DNA from 2 places in the Streptomyces sp. NPDC002776 genome. Region 1 is predicted to be linked to the other one. Evidence: riboswitches for the same ligand, from Rfam matches in the RefSeq annotation. Region 1 holds a riboswitch; the other holds the start of a gene.
The links. Region 1 has a riboswitch for cobalamin ahead of ACWD11_RS00430 (ribonucleoside-diphosphate reductase subunit alpha). Riboswitches for the same ligand answer to the same signal wherever they lie in the genome.
Positions count from the first base shown of each region.

Region 2: another riboswitch for cobalamin. It lies ahead of ACWD11_RS04405 (cobalamin biosynthesis protein); the one in region 1 lies ahead of ACWD11_RS00430 (ribonucleoside-diphosphate reductase subunit alpha).

Region 1 is NZ_JBSFVG010000001.1:85,478-93,075, forward strand. It holds gene ACWD11_RS00415 (DUF3311 domain-containing protein) at 1-52, shown strand, start outside; gene mctP (monocarboxylate uptake permease MctP) at 49-1,644, shown strand; gene ACWD11_RS00425 (GNAT family N-acetyltransferase) at 1,718-2,224, shown strand; cobalamin riboswitch at 2,277-2,401, shown strand; gene ACWD11_RS00430 (ribonucleoside-diphosphate reductase subunit alpha) at 2,524-4,887, shown strand; gene ACWD11_RS00435 (ribonucleotide-diphosphate reductase subunit beta) at 4,887-5,900, shown strand; gene ACWD11_RS00440 (GlxA family transcriptional regulator) at 6,112-7,077, shown strand; gene ACWD11_RS00445 (bifunctional albaflavenone monooxygenase/terpene synthase) at 7,082-7,598, opposite strand, start outside.
Region 2 is NZ_JBSFVG010000002.1:58,772-66,369, reverse strand. It holds gene cobN (cobaltochelatase subunit CobN) at 1-1,931, opposite strand, end outside; gene ACWD11_RS04410 (cobyric acid synthase) at 1,928-3,439, opposite strand; gene ACWD11_RS04405 (cobalamin biosynthesis protein) at 3,436-4,377, opposite strand; cobalamin riboswitch at 4,500-4,639, opposite strand; gene ACWD11_RS04400 (hypothetical protein) at 4,847-5,068, opposite strand; gene ACWD11_RS04395 (inorganic phosphate transporter) at 5,100-6,332, opposite strand; gene ACWD11_RS04390 (class II aldolase/adducin family protein) at 6,585-7,286, shown strand.

The sequences.
Region 1 (7,598 bases):
GTACAAGCTGTGGCAGCGTGACCAGCGCGCACGTCGTGGAGGCGGCAAGTGAACGACGGCGTGAACGGCGTCGCACTCGCCGTCTTCATCTTCTTCTTCCTGGCCGTCACGGTCATGGGCTTCCTCGCCGCGCGCTGGCGCAAGGCCGAGAACGAGCACAGCCTCGACGAATGGGGCCTGGGCGGACGGTCGTTCGGCACCTGGGTCACCTGGTTCCTGCTCGGCGGCGACCTGTACACGGCGTACACCTTCGTGGCGGTCCCGGCGGCGATCTACGCGGCCGGCGCGGCGGGCTTCTTCGCTGTGCCGTACACGATCCTGGTCTACCCGCTGATCTTCACGTTCCTGCCCCGCCTGTGGTCGGTCTCCCACAAGCACGGGTACGTGACGACGTCGGACTTCGTGCGCGGCCGCTTCGGCTCCAAGGGCCTGTCGCTGGCGGTGGCCCTGACCGGCATCCTCGCCACCATGCCGTACATCGCGCTGCAACTCGTCGGCATCCAGGCGGTGCTGGACGTGATGGGCGTCGGCGGCGGGGAGGACACCAACTGGTTCATCAAGGACCTGCCGCTGCTGATCGCGTTCGGTGTGCTGGCCGCGTACACCTACTCCTCGGGGCTGCGCGCCCCGGCGCTGATCGCCTTCGTCAAGGACACCCTGATCTACCTGGTGATCGCGGTGGCGATCATCTACATCCCGATCAAGCTGGGCGGGTTCGACGACATCTTCGCCGACGCGGGCGAGAAGTTCACCACCACCGGGGTGGGCGGTCTCGTCCCACCGGAGGCCGGCCAGTGGACGTACGCCACCCTGGCGCTGGGCTCGGCGCTGGCGCTGTTCATGTACCCGCACTCGATCACCGCGACCCTCTCCTCCGGGAGCCGTGAGGTGATCCGCCGCAACACCACGATCCTGCCGCTGTACTCGCTGATGCTCGGTCTGCTCGCGCTGCTCGGCTTCATGGCGATCGCGGCCGGGGTGAAGGTGGACAACGGCCAGCTGGCGATCCCGCAGCTGTTCGAGAACATGTTCCCGGACTGGTTCGCGGGCGTGGCCTTCGCGGCGATCGGCATCGGCGCCCTGGTGCCGGCGGCCATCATGTCCATCGCGGCGGCGAACCTCTTCACCCGCAACATCTACAAGGACTTCATCAGGCCGGACGCCACCCCGCAGCAGGAGACCAAGGTCTCCAAGATCGTGTCCCTGCTGGTGAAGGTGGGCGCGCTGGCCTTCGTCCTGACGATGGACAAGACGGTCGCCATCAACTTCCAGCTGCTGGGCGGCATCTGGATCCTGCAGACCTTCCCGGCCCTGGTCGGCGGCCTGTTCACCCGCTGGTTCCACCGCTGGGCGCTGCTCGGCGGCTGGGCGGTCGGCATGCTCTACGGCACGGTGGCGGCGTACGGTGTCGCCTCGCCGACGCAGAAGCACTTCGGCGGCTCGTCGAAGGAGATCCCCGGCATCGGGGAGATCGGCTACATCGGCCTGACGGCGTTCGTGCTGAACCTGGTCGTCACCGTGGTCCTGACCTTCGTCCTGAGGGCGGCGAAGGCCCCCGAGGGCATCGACGAAACGAGCCCCGAGGACTACACGGCGGACGCGGGCGATCCGGGCGTGCAGAAGGAACTGAAGCCGATTCCCTGACCGGGAACCCCACCCGCAGCGGGCCGCCGAAATGCAGGACATCGGCGGCCCGTCGTCGTCCACACTCGACCGCATGGACTTCCAGATCCGGCCGGTGGAACCCGCCGAACACGACGAACTGGGCGAGATCACCGCCCGCGCCTACCTCCAGGACGGCCTCCTCACCTTCGGCGAGGCCGACTGGTACCTCGGCGAACTCCGCGATGTCGCCAAGCGGGCGGCGGCCGCCGAGGTCCTGGTGGCCGTGGAGTGCGACCGGCTCCTCGGCGGCGTCACCTTCGTGCCGGCCGGCGGCCCCATGGCCGATCTCGCCCGCCCCGGGGAGGCGGAGATCCGCATGCTGGCGGTGGCGCACGCGGCCCGCGGCCGGGGCGTGGGAGAAGCCCTCGTGCGCGCCTGCGTCGACCGGGCGCGCACGACGACGGGGTGCACGGGCATCGTCCTGTCCACCCAGGCCCTGATGCACACCGCCCACCGCATCTACGAGCGCCTCGGCTTCCGGCGCGCCCCGGAACGCGACTGGAACCCCATCCCGGAGCACGGCGACTTCACTCTCCTCACCTATGAGTTGACGCTCTGAAGCCGACGCGACACAACATCTGGGGGTGACATCGCGGGGCGGCACAAGATGTATGCTCGTGCTCGCTGTCGCCGCAGGGGAATCCGGTGCGAATCCGGAACTGTCCCGCAACGGTGTACTTGGGCACATCTGTGCCCGATCGTCAGTCCGAGGACCTGCCGACAGCGCACCCGGCCGTCCGGTCCGGGTGCCAGACGTCCGGGCCTCGGGGAATGGGCCGGTGGACGCGACGCCGCGTGCGCTCGTGAGCTGCCTCCTGCCCTCCGCAAGGCCCCGTGCCGAGCGAGGGAGAGCCCCCAGTGACCATCGCGCCAGCCGACCCGGCTTCAGCTTCAGCCGCCCAGGTGGAGACCGACGGTCCCGGAACCGCGCTGCTGCGGACCCTGACCGAGCTGACCGCCGACCTCCCCGACGCCGACCCCGGCCGGGTCGCCGCCGCCGCGCTGCGCGGCCGGTCCGCCCGCGCGGACGAGGCGGAGTTGCGCGAGCTGGCCACCGAGGCGGCGGCCGGGCTCATCTCCGAGGACCCCGCCTACTCCCGGCTGGCCGCCCGGCTGCTCACCCTCGGCATCCGCGAGGAGGCCGCCTCCCAGGGCGTCACGTCCTTCACCGGGTCGGTCGCGGTCGGCCACCGGGAGGGACTCATCGCCGACCGGACCGCGGAGTTCGTACGGATCCACGCCGAGCGCCTGGACGCGCTGGTCGACCCGGGCGCCGACGACCGCTTCGGTTACTTCGGACTGCGCACCCTGCACAGCCGGTACCTCCTGCGGCACCCCCTCACCCGCAAGGTCGTCGAGACCCCCCAGCACTTCCTGCTCCGCGTCGCCGCCGGTCTCGCCGAGGACGACACCGTCCGCGCGCTGGACGAAGTCGCCGCGCTCTACCGGCTCATGAGCCGTCTCGACTACCTCCCCTCCTCCCCCACGCTCTTCAACTCCGGCACCCGGCACCCCCAGATGTCGTCCTGCTACCTCCTCGACTCCCCCAAGGACGAGCTGGACTCCATCTACGACCGCTACCACCAGGTCGCCCGGCTCTCCAAGCACGCCGGCGGCATCGGGCTGTCGTACTCCCGCATCCGCGCCCGGGGTTCGCTGATCCGCGGCACCAACGGGCACTCCAACGGCATCGTCCCGTTCCTGAAGACCCTCGACGCCTCCGTCGCCGCCGTGAACCAGGGCGGCCGCCGCAAGGGAGCCGCCGCGGTCTACCTGGAGACCTGGCACTCCGACATCGAGGAGTTCCTGGAGCTGCGCGACAACACCGGCGAGGACGCCCGCCGTACGCACAACCTCAACCTCGCGCACTGGGTGCCGGACGAGTTCATGCGCCGGGTGAACGCCGACGAGCCGTGGAGCCTGTTCTCCCCCGCCGACGTGCCCGAGCTGGTCGACCTGTGGGGCGAGGAGTTCGACGCGGCGTACCGCAAGGCGGAGGCCGGCGGGCTCGCCCGCCGGACCATCCCCGCCCGTGACCTGTACGGCCGCATGATGCGCACCCTCGCGCAGACCGGCAACGGCTGGATGACCTTCAAGGACGCCGCCAACCGCACCGCCAACCAGACCGCCCTGCCGGGCCATGTGGTCCACTCCTCCAACCTCTGCACCGAGATCCTGGAGGTCACCGACGACGGGGAGACCGCGGTCTGCAACCTGGGGTCGGTGAACCTCGGTGCCTTCGTCGACCAGGGCGGCATCGACTGGGAACGCCTGGACGAGACGGTCCGTACGGCCGTCACCTTCCTCGACCGGGTCGTCGACATCAACTTCTACCCGACCGAGCAGGCGGGCCGCTCCAACGCCAAGTGGCGCCCCGTGGGCCTGGGCGCGATGGGCCTGCAGGACGTCTTCTTCAAGCTGCGGCTGCCCTTCGACTCGCCGGAGGCCAAGGCGCTCTCCACCCGGATCGCCGAGCGCGTGATGCTCGCCGCCTACGAGGCCTCCGCCGACCTCGCCGAGCGCAACGGCCCGCTGCCGGCCTGGGAGAAGACCCGTACCGCGCGGGGCGTCCTGCACCCCGACCACTACGACACCGAACTCACCTGGCCCGAGCGGTGGTCGGCGCTGCGCGAGCGGATCGCCGAGGTCGGGATGCGCAACTCCCTCCTCCTCGCCATCGCGCCCACCGCCACCATCGCCTCCATCGCCGGCGTCTACGAGTGCATCGAGCCGCAGGTGTCCAACCTGTTCAAGCGCGAGACGCTGTCCGGCGAGTTCCTCCAGGTCAACTCCTACCTGGTGCGGGAGCTGAAGGAGCTGGGCGTCTGGGACGCCCGCACCCGCGAGGCGCTGCGCGAGGCGAACGGCTCGGTGCAGGACTTCGGGTGGATCCCGGAGGAGGTACGGCGGCTGTACCGCACGGCGTGGGAGATCCCGCAGCGCGGACTGATCGACATGGCCGCGGCCCGGACCCCGTTCCTGGACCAGTCCCAGTCCCTGAACCTCTTCCTGGAGACGCCGACCATCGGCAAGCTCTCCTCGATGTACGCGTACGCCTGGAAGTCCGGGCTGAAGACGACGTACTACCTGCGCTCGCGCCCGGCGACCCGCATCGCCCGCGCGGCCCAGGCCACCGTCCCCGTCCCCGTCCAGCAGGCGACCTCCGAAGAGGCCGTCGCCTGCTCCCTTGAGAACCCCGAGTCCTGCGAGGCCTGCCAGTAATGACTACCCGTAACCAGAATCTCCTCGACCCGGGCTTCGAGCTGACCCTGCGCCCCATGCGCTACCCCGACTTCTACGAGCGCTACCGGGACGCCATCAAGAACACCTGGACCGTGGAGGAGGTCGACCTCCACTCGGACGTCACCGACCTCGCCAAGCTCACACCCTCCGAGCAGCACCTGATCGGCCGGCTGGTCGCCTTCTTCGCGACGGGTGACTCGATCGTGGCGAACAACCTGGTGCTGACGCTGTACAAGCACATCAACTCCCCCGAGGCGCGGCTGTACCTGAGCCGCCAGCTCTTCGAGGAGGCCGTGCACGTCCAGTTCTACTTGACGCTGCTGGACACCTACCTCCCCGACCCGGAGGACCGGGCGGCGGCCTTCGACGCGGTGGAGAGCATCCCCTCCATCCGCGAGAAGGCCGGGTTCTGCTTCAAGTGGATCAACGAGGTGGAGAAGCTGGACCGCCTGGAGACCCAGGCCGACCGCCGCCGCTTCCTGCTCAACCTGATCTGCTTCGCCGCCTGCATCGAGGGCCTGTTCTTCTACGGCGCCTTCGCGTACGTCTACTGGTTCCGCAGCCGGGGCCTGCTGCACGGCCTGGCCACCGGCACCAACTGGGTGTTCCGCGACGAGTCGATGCACATGAGCTTCGCCTTCGACGTCGTCGACACCGTCCGCAAGGAGGAGCCGGAGCTCTTCGACGACCAGCTCCGGCAGCAGGTCACCGACATGCTGCGGGAGGCCGTCGAGGCCGAGCTGCAGTTCGCGCGCGACCTGTGCGGTGACGGCCTCCCGGGCATGAACACCGACTCGATGCGGCAGTACCTGGAGTGCGTCGCCGACCAGCGGCTGACCCGGCTCGGCTTCGCCCCGGTGTACGGCTCGGAGAACCCCTTCTCCTTCATGGAGTTGCAGGGGGTTCAGGAGCTCACCAACTTCTTCGAGCGGCGCCCTTCGGCGTACCAGGTCGCGGTGGAGGGCACGGTCGACCTGGACGAGGACTTCTGAGCACCGGCCTGCCGGAGCTGGCGGTCGGTCCGGCGCTCGTGGCGCAGGCCCACGAGCGCCGGGGCGGCGAGCAGAAAGAGGAGAACGGTCACGGTCAGAGTTCCGAGGAATGCGTCCATGAGGTAATCGTCGTACCAGGCAGACACTCCTGACAGTGGCAGGACTGCCGTACACCATCGAATTACTGCCAGCTCCGTGCGACACTGACCGCATGCTGAGAAACGTGGCGGTGGCCCTGCTCGACGGCGTGCATCCCTTCGAACTCGGGGTCGTCTGCGAGATCTTCGGCCTCGACCGCAGTGACGAGGGGCTCCCGGTGTACGACTTCGCGGTCGTCTCGGCCGAGGGCCCGGCGCTGAGCACGCACATCCCCGGGTTCACGGTCTCCACCCCGTACGGCCTCGACCGCCTGGAGGAGGCCGACCTGATCGCCGTGCCGGCCGGCAGCGGCTACCTCGGCCGGGAGTACCCGCCCGCGCTGCTCGACGCCCTGGTACGGGCCGTTGACCGGGGCACCCGGGTGCTCAGCGTCTGTTCCGGCGTGTTCGTGCTCGGCGCGGCCGGGCTGCTGGACGACCGGCGCTGCGCGGTGCACTGGCGGCAGGCCGACGAGCTCGCCCGGCGCTTCCCGCGCGCGGTGATCGAGCCCGACGTGCTGTACGTGGACGAGGACCCGGTGATCACCTCGGCGGGCACGGCCGCCGGCATCGACGCCTGTCTGCACCTGGTGCGCAAGGAGGAGGGCGTGGAGGTCGCCAACGCCATCGCCCGGCGCATGGTGGTGCCGCCGCACCGGGACGGCGGGCAGGCGCAGTACATCGACCGCCCGCTGCCCCGCTCCCAGTGCGACACGGTCGGCGATGTCCTGACCTGGATGGAGCGGCATCTCGACGAGGAGGTCACCGTCGAGCAGCTCGCCGACCTCGCGCACATGTCGCCGCGCACCTTCGCCCGCCGCTTCCAGCAGGAGACGGGCACCACGCCCTACCGCTGGATCCTGCGGCAACGCGTACTGCTGGCGCAGCAGTTGCTGGAGACCACGGACGAGACGGTGGACGCCGTCGCGAGCCGGGCCGGGTTCGGCACCGCGGCGGCGCTGCGCCACCAGTTCGTCCGTACCCTCGGGACCACCCCGAACGCCTACCGGCGCACCTTCCGGGGCCCCGAGGCGGCCTGAGCCGTCACCTGGGCACCGGCTTGAGCAGCAGGTTGTGCGGCCGGAGCGTGATGCCCACCCGGGTGCCGTCCTGGGATCCGGGCACCTGCTCGAAGCGGTACTTCGAGGCCACCGCCGCCGTGATCAGCGTCAGCTGCGCCATGGAGAAGTGGTCGCTCGGGCACTTGCGGTTGCCCACGCTGAACGGGCTCATGGCGTATTTCGGGACCTCCTTCGCGCGTTCCGGAAGCCAGCGGTCGGGGTCGAAGCGAAGGTTGTCCCGGTACGACTCCGGGTCGCGCTGGATCGCATACGGGCTGTAGATGATGTCCGCCCCCGCCGGAATGCGATACCCGCCGAGCTGGGTGTCGGTCACCGCCCGGCGCGTCAATATCCAGACGGCCGGACGCAAACGCATCGCCTCGACGACGACATTGTTGGTGTGCCGCAGCGCCCGGACATCCGCGAATGCGACGGGTCGGCCGCCGGTGACGGATTCGACCTCCGCGGCCACCCGGTCGGCTTGCTCAGGATGTTCCGCG
Region 2 (7,598 bases), on a different contig from region 1:
TTGATCTCGCACAGATAGCCGTCGATGTGCATGACGAACTCGTCGAACTCCGTGTCGTCCGGCTGCTCGTCGACATGCAGGTCGTGATGGAGCTCGGCCGCCTTCACCAGCGTCCAGATCTGCGCGCGCACGGCCGGCGCCTTCGTCGGGTCCAGGTCGGAGACGAGCGCGTACTCGTCGAGCAGCTGCTCCAGCTTCGCCAGGTCACCGTAGGTGTCCGCGCGCGCCATCGGCGGTACGAGGTGGTCGACGACCGTGGCGTGGCCGCGCCGCTTGGCCTGGGTGCCCTCGCCGGGGTCATTGACGATGAAGGGGTAGATGAGGGGGAGTTCACCGAGTACGGCGTCCGGCGCGCAGCCTCCGCTCAGCCCGAGCCCCTTGCCCGGCAGCCACTCCATCGTGCCGTGCTTGCCCATGTGGACGATCGCGTCGGCGCCGAACGAGTTCTCCAGCCAGCGGTAGGCCGCCATGTAGTGGTGGGACGGCGGCATGTCCGGGTCGTGGTAGATCGCGATCGGGTTCTCGCCGAAGCCGCGCGGCGGCTGGATCATGACCACGACGTTCCCGAACTGCAGGGAGGCGAGCACGATGTCGTCCCCGTCGACGTACAGCGAGCCCGGCGGCTCGCCCCACGCCTCCAGCATGGCGTCCCTGAGCTGCGGGTCGAGCCGGTCGAACCACGCCCGGTAGTCCGCCAGCGGCACTCGCGCGGGCGCGGAGGCCAGCTGCTCCTCGGTCAGCCACTCGACGTCATGGCCGCCGGCCTCGATGAGCCGGTGGATCAACTCGTCGCCCTCGGACGGGTATTCCGTCACCCCGTACCCGGCTTCCTTCAGCGCGTCCAGGACCCGCACCGCCGAGACGGGCGTGTCGAGACCGACCGCGTTGCCGACCCGGGAGTGCTTGGTCGGGTAGGCCGTGAAGACGAGCGCCAGCTTCTTCTCGGCGTTCGGCTTGTGCCGCAACCGCGCGTGCCGTACGGCGATTCCGGCGACGCGCGCGGCCCGCTCGGGGTCGGCGACGTACACCGGGACGTCGTCGGGGCCCTGCTCCTTGAAGGAGAACGGCACGGTGATCAGCCGGCCGTCGAACTCCGGGATCGCGACCTGCATGGCCGCGTCCATGGGGGAGAGGGCGGCGTCGGACTCGTCCCAGGCCCGGCGCGAGGAGGTCAGGCAGAGCCCTTGCAGCACGGGGATGTCGAGGTCGGCGAGGGCTCCGATGTCCCACGCCTCCTCGTCGCCGCCGGCCGATGCCTGGGAGGCGTGTGTGCCGCCGGCGGCGAGGACCGTGGCGACGAGGGCGTCGGCCCGGCCGAGGATCTCGTACAGACCCGCGTCCGCGCCGCGCAGGGAACCGCAGTACACCGGAAGGGCGTTGGCGCCGCGGGCCTCGATGGCGTCGCAGAGCGTGTCCACGAACGCGGTGTTGCCGCTGAGCTCATGGGCCCGGTAGAAGAGCACGCCGACGGTCGGGCGGCCGCTCTCCTGCGTGCGGGAGCCATGGACGCCGTACTCCGGCATCTGCTGCGGCTCCAGGAACCCCTCGCCGGTCAGCAGCACCGTGTCGGAGAGGAACCGGGCGAGTTCGGTGAGGTTGGCGGAGCCGCCCTCGACGAGGTACCGCAGCGCCTCGGCGACCACACCGGCGGGCACCGACGACTCGGCCATCAACTCGGCGTCCGGGACGCTCTCCCCGCCCAGCAGCACCGTCGGGATGCCGGACGCCTTCAGCGCGGCGAGCCCGTCCTCCCAGGCGCGCTTGCCGCCGAGCAGCCGGACGACGGCGATGTCGGCGCCCGCGATGAGCGCGGGCAGTTCCGCGGCGACGTCCACGCGGGTCGGGTTGCCGATCCGGTAGGAGGCGCCGGACGCGGCCCTGGCCGCCAGCAGATCCGTGTCGGCGGTCGACAACAACAACACTGTGCTCATGCGGGCGCTCCCGGTGGAATGAAAGGCAGTCCTTGCGGCGCGCCCGACTCGATGAGCCGCCAGAGCGCGTCGGTGTCCGCGTGCTGTTCGATCAGATCGCCCAGCCGGTCCAGCTGTTCCTCGCGCAGCGCGGCGAAGGAGGTGTCGGGGGCCGGTACGAAGCGGCGGCCCGCGGCGGCCGCTACCTCCCGCAGGAACGCCCGGCGGAAACCGTCCGACTCCAGCGAGCCGTGCCAGTGCGTGCCCCAGGTCTGCCCGACCCGGCAGCCGTCTAGGAAGGGCTCGCCGCCCGCGACGGAAGCGACCCCGTGGTGGATCTCGTACCCCTCGACCCGCTCGCCGAGGGCTTCCCCCACCGGCCGGGTGAGGGTCTTCTCGCGCGCGAACCGCACCCGTACGGGCAGGACGCCGAGCCCTTCGACGCGGCCCCTGCGGCTCTCCACGTCGTCCTCGATGTGCTCGCCGAGCACCTGGAAGCCGCCGCAGATGCCGAGCACGGGCCGCTGTTCGGCGGCCCTGCGCACGAGGGCGTCGGCGAGCCCCCGCGCGCGCAGCCACTCCAGCGCCTTCACCGTGCCCCGGGTCCCGGGGACCACGACGAGGTCGGCGTCGGCCAGTTCCTCCGGCCGGTCCACGAACCGCACGACGACACCCGGCTCGGCGGCCAGCGCGTCGACGTCGGTGAAGTTGGACATGAGCGGGACCGCGCAGACGGCCACCCGCAGCACGTCCGCGCCGACGGGCGGGGCGACCACGGACTCCCGCACGGTCCCGCGCAGGGAGACGCGCAGTCCGTCCTCCTCGTCGATGCCGAGCCCGTGCCGGAAGGGCAGGACGCCGTACGTGCGGCGCCCGGTGAGGTCGTGCAGCATGTCGAGGCCGGGTTCCAGCAGCGAGACGTCACCGCGGAACTTGTTGACCAGGAACCCGGCGACGAGTTCCTGGTCCTCCCGGGAGAGGAGCGCCACCGTCCCGAAGAAGGAGGCGAAGACGCCCCCGCGGTCGATGTCACCCACCACCAGCACGGGCAGCCCGGCGCGGCGCGCGACGCCCATGTTGACGATGTCGGTGCGCCGCAGATTGATCTCGGCCGGCGAACCGGCCCCCTCGCAGATCACGGCGTCATACGTGCCCCGCAGCTCGGCGAGGCAGTCGAGCACGGTCCCGAGGAGCTGCTGCTGCCGCCCGCCGTGATAGCCGCGCGCGCTCAACTCGCCCACCGGCTTGCCCATGAGCACGACCTGACTGCTCTGCTCGCCGCCCGGCTTGAGCAGCACCGGGTTCATCAGCGCGGTCGGTTCGACGCGGCAGGCCTGCGCCTGCATGGCCTGCGCCCGGCCGATCTCGGCGCCCTCGCGGGTGACGAAGGAGTTCAGCGACATGTTCTGCGCCTTGAAGGGCGCGACCTTCACCCCCTGCCGGACCAGCCAGCGGCAGATCCCGGCGGTGACGACACTCTTGCCGGCGTCGGAGGTGGTACCGGCGACCAGGAGACCTCCGCCGTTCATGACCGCCTCCCCGCCACGACGCGGCGCGCGACGACGCTGACCGCCAGCGCCAGCCAGCTCACCCGCCGGGACAGCCGTACGGCCCGTTCGATGTCCCCGACCTCCACAGCACGCCCTTCCCCGTTCAGCACCGGCCGGTGCTCGATCCGTCCGCTGTACGACAAGGTCCCCCCGAGCCGCACCCCCAGCGCCCCCGCGAACGACGCCTCCACGGGCCCGGCGTTGGGGCTCGGATGCCGCGCCGCGTCAGCCCGCCAGGCCCGCACCGCACCTCGGGGATCGCCTCCGGCGACGGCGGCGAGTACGGCGGTCAGCCGCGCCCCGGGCCACCCGGCGACGTCGTCGAGGCGGGCGGAGGCCCAGCCGTAGCGCCGGTAACGGGGCGACTTGTGGCCGACCATGGCGTCGAGGGTGTTCACCGCCCGGAACCCGAGGAGCCCCGGCACCGAGCCCACGGCCCCCCACACCAGTGCTCCCACGACGGCGTCGGAGGTGTTCTCGGCGACGGACTCCACCACCGCCCGCGCGATCCCGTCGGCGTCCAGCGCCTGCGGATCCCGCCCGCACAGATGCGGCAGCCGCGCCCGCGCCGCCTCGACGTCCCCCGCCCGCAGCGCCCGCCCGACGGTCCGTGCCTCCCGCCCGAGCGAAGTCCCCCCGACCACCGCCCAGGTGGCGGCAGCGGTCAGCGCGACGGAAGCGGCGGGGGAGCGGCGTACCGCACGGGAGGCGAGCGCACCCACGGCGACGGCGCCACCGGCGCACACGGCGGTGTGCAGCGCGCCCCGGCCCCGGTCGTCCCGCCACAGCCGCCGTTCCACGGCGCTCGCGGCCCGCCCGAACACGGCGACCGGATGCCCGCGGCGGGGATCGCCGAGGATCAGGTCACCGAGGAGGCCGGCGGCGGCGCCGTACGCGAAGACGCGATCGGCCCGCATCGGCTCAGCCGGCCGACGGGTCGGCCGGAACCCCGGCGTCGGGGGTCGTGCATCTCGGAGCCTGTGTCAGACGGCAGCCGCGCATGGCGATATGTCCTCACTCAGGGTGTCCACGCCCTGGTTCGACTAGACCGGCGGTGAGAGTTCCTGGCTCCCGGGGCTTCCTACCCCGGTGACAGTGGCGGGACCGCGCCGGAATCGCACCGGCTTCCTCTCCTGCCGCCGTAAATGGCTCCGGCAGTCCACCACGGGCCCGGAACAGCCGTCAACTTGCTGTTGACCTGCGAGAGGAGAGTGTGCTGAGGCCCACACCGGGTCCGGCCGGGCGGGGTTGGCCCCTGGGGTCACCCGCCCCCGGCCGACTGCCCGCAAGTGCCTTGCGCGACCGCGCGCGTACGCGAAAGCGCCCTGCCCCGAACACCCCGTAAGGGGCACCGGAACAGGGCGCGAGCCCGTCGCGCGAGGCGCGTCAGACCACGATCAGATAGATCCCGTACGCCACAGCCGCCGCGCACGCCGCGAAACACGCGTACGCGCCGGTGACCGCCAGTCCCGCGGAGCCCCCCTGCTCCGCGGCCCGCTCGCGCCGCGTCAGACCCGCGATGCCGAGGGTGAACAGGGCCACCAGGGCCACGGTGACCACGAGGCTGACGCCGAAGACGGAGCCGAGAGCCGCCCAGTCGATCTTCATGATGCTGCTTCCTTGAGTATCCGGTCGGGGGTCAGACGCGGGCCGACGGCGTCGGGCCCCCGGCCGGGGCCGGGATCGTCGCCGCGAGCTCCTCGGTCACCGGGCCGGCGGGCGGCGGCGTGACGGCCGCCATCGCCGTGGTCACGACACCCGCGGGCTCCTCGGTCTCGTTGACGTTGGTGTGGTCGACGATCTCGCGGCGGGACACCTTCCAGATGGCCGCGCTGGAGCCGACCAGGAACACCGCCACGACCGCCGTGCCCCAGGGGCCGAAGTTCGTGACCCACTCGGCCAGCGCACCGACGAGCGCCGCGGCCGGCAGCGTCAGGCCCCACGCGACGAACATCCGCGTCGCCGTGGACCAGCGGACGACGCCGCCCTTGCGGCCGAGGCCCGCGCCCATCACCGCACCGGAGACGGAGTGCGTGGTGGAGAGGGAGAAACCGAGGTGGGAGGAGGCCAGGATGACCGTCGCCGCGCTGGTCTGGGCGGCGAAGCCCTGCTGCGGCTGGAGGTCGGTCAGGCCCTTGCCCATGGTGCGGATGATCCGCCAGCCACCGAGGTAGGTGCCGAGCGCGATGGCCACGCCCGCGGAGAGGATGACCCACATCGGCGGGTCCGAGTCGGGCGCCAGGGTGCCGCCGGCGACGAGGGCGAGGGTGATGATGCCCATCGTCTTCTGCGCGTCGTTGGTGCCGTGGGCGAGGGAGACCAGGCCGGCGGAGGCGATCTGGCCGGCGCGGTAGCCCTTCTCGGAGGACTGGCTGCCGTCGGCCTTCTTGCCCAGGGAGTACATCAGCTTCGTCGCGAGCATCGCCGCGAGGCCCGCGACCAGCGGGGCGGCGATCGCCGGGATGAGGACCTTGGTGACGAGCACGTCGCCGTGGACCGCGCCGACGCCCGCCGAGGCGATGGTCGCGCCGATCAGGCCGCCCATGAGGGCGTGCGAGGAGCTGGAGGGCAGACCGACCAGCCAGGTCAGCAGATTCCAGAGGATCGCCCCGACCAGCGCGGCGAAGATGACCTCGGGACGGATGCCGGTCTCGTCCACGAGACCTTTGGAGATCGTGTTGGCGACCTCCACGGAGAGGAACGCGCCGACAAGGTTCAGCACGGCGGACATGGCCACCGCGACCTTGGGCTTGAGGGCACCGGTCGAGATGGTCGTGGCCATCGCATTGGCGGTGTCGTGAAAACCGTTCGTGAAATCGAACGCGAGTGCGGTTATTACCACAATCGCGAGGATCAGCGAGAAGTTTTCCATTTACCCAGGCAATCGTTCGAGGTCATTGGCTGGACGAACGTAAGTAACCTGAGTGAACGGAAGGTGAACTGGGGTGAGCTACGGGGTGTCTGAACAAGGCGTTCCGTCTTGCGTCGGTTCCATGCGGCTCCGCAGGCTTCAGGCGCCCCAAGGGCCGGGAGCCCCGGGCGACCTTCCGGAGCGGGCTCAGGGGCCGTGAAAGAGATCCTGGTCACCCCTGAAGCCGGGCGCGTCGGCTGGCAGGATCGCCGCATGGCTGAGCAGCGAGAGAACCGGCGGGGCGCGGGGGAGTCATGGCCGGAGCGCGTGCGCCCCGAGGAGGCGCGCGCGTGGCAGGAACTGGTCGCGACGGCCCGCCGGACCGTGTCCGACGGTCTGGTGGTGGGCACGTCCGGGAACGTCTCGGTACGCGTCGGTGACACGGTCCTGGTCACCCCCACGGGGGTGCCGTACGACCGGCTCACGCCCGAGGACGTGACGGGCGTCGACCTGTCCGGGCGCCGGGTCCTCGGAAAGCTGCGGCCCACGAGCGAGCTGCCCATGCATCTCGCCGTCTACGGCGCCACCGGCGCCCGCGCGATCGTCCACACACACGCCGTGCACGCCACGGCCGTCTCGACGCTGGTCCAGGAGGTCCCGGCGATCCACTACATCACCGCGGACCTCGGCGGCCCCGTCCGGGTCGCCCCGTATGCGACGTACGGCACCGAGGAACTGGCCGAGAACATGCTCCGGGCCCTGACCGACCGCACCGCCTGCCTCCTGCAGAACCACGGCACCCTGGCCTACGGCGCCACCCTGACCCAGGCCTACGACCGCACGGCCCAGCTGGAGTGGATGTGCCGAGTCTGGCTCACGGCGTCCTCGATACCGGGCCTGTCCCCCTCCCTGCTGTCCGCCGAACAACTGACGGAGGTGAGGGAGAGGCTGCGGGGCTACGGCCAGCAGTCCTGACCCGGCGGCCCTCGGGCCCGCGCGCTACCCCGCTGGCGGTGCCGGGGGTCCTCCGCCTCGCGCGTCCGCTGTTCCGTTGTCCGAGAGGCATGTCGTCCGTCCCGCTGACCGCCGCCTGCGCCCACCGTCCCGCTGGCGGTGGCGCGTGCGCGTCGCCCTGCTGGCGTGGCCCGGTCCGGTGTCCCGTCGGCCGTGAGGCATGTCGTCCGTTCCGCTGACCGGCGCCCGCGTCCACCGTCCCGCTGGCGGTGACCCGCGTCGGCCCTCCCGCCGGCGGTGACGCGCGCCCGCCGCCTCGCTGGCGTGACGCCG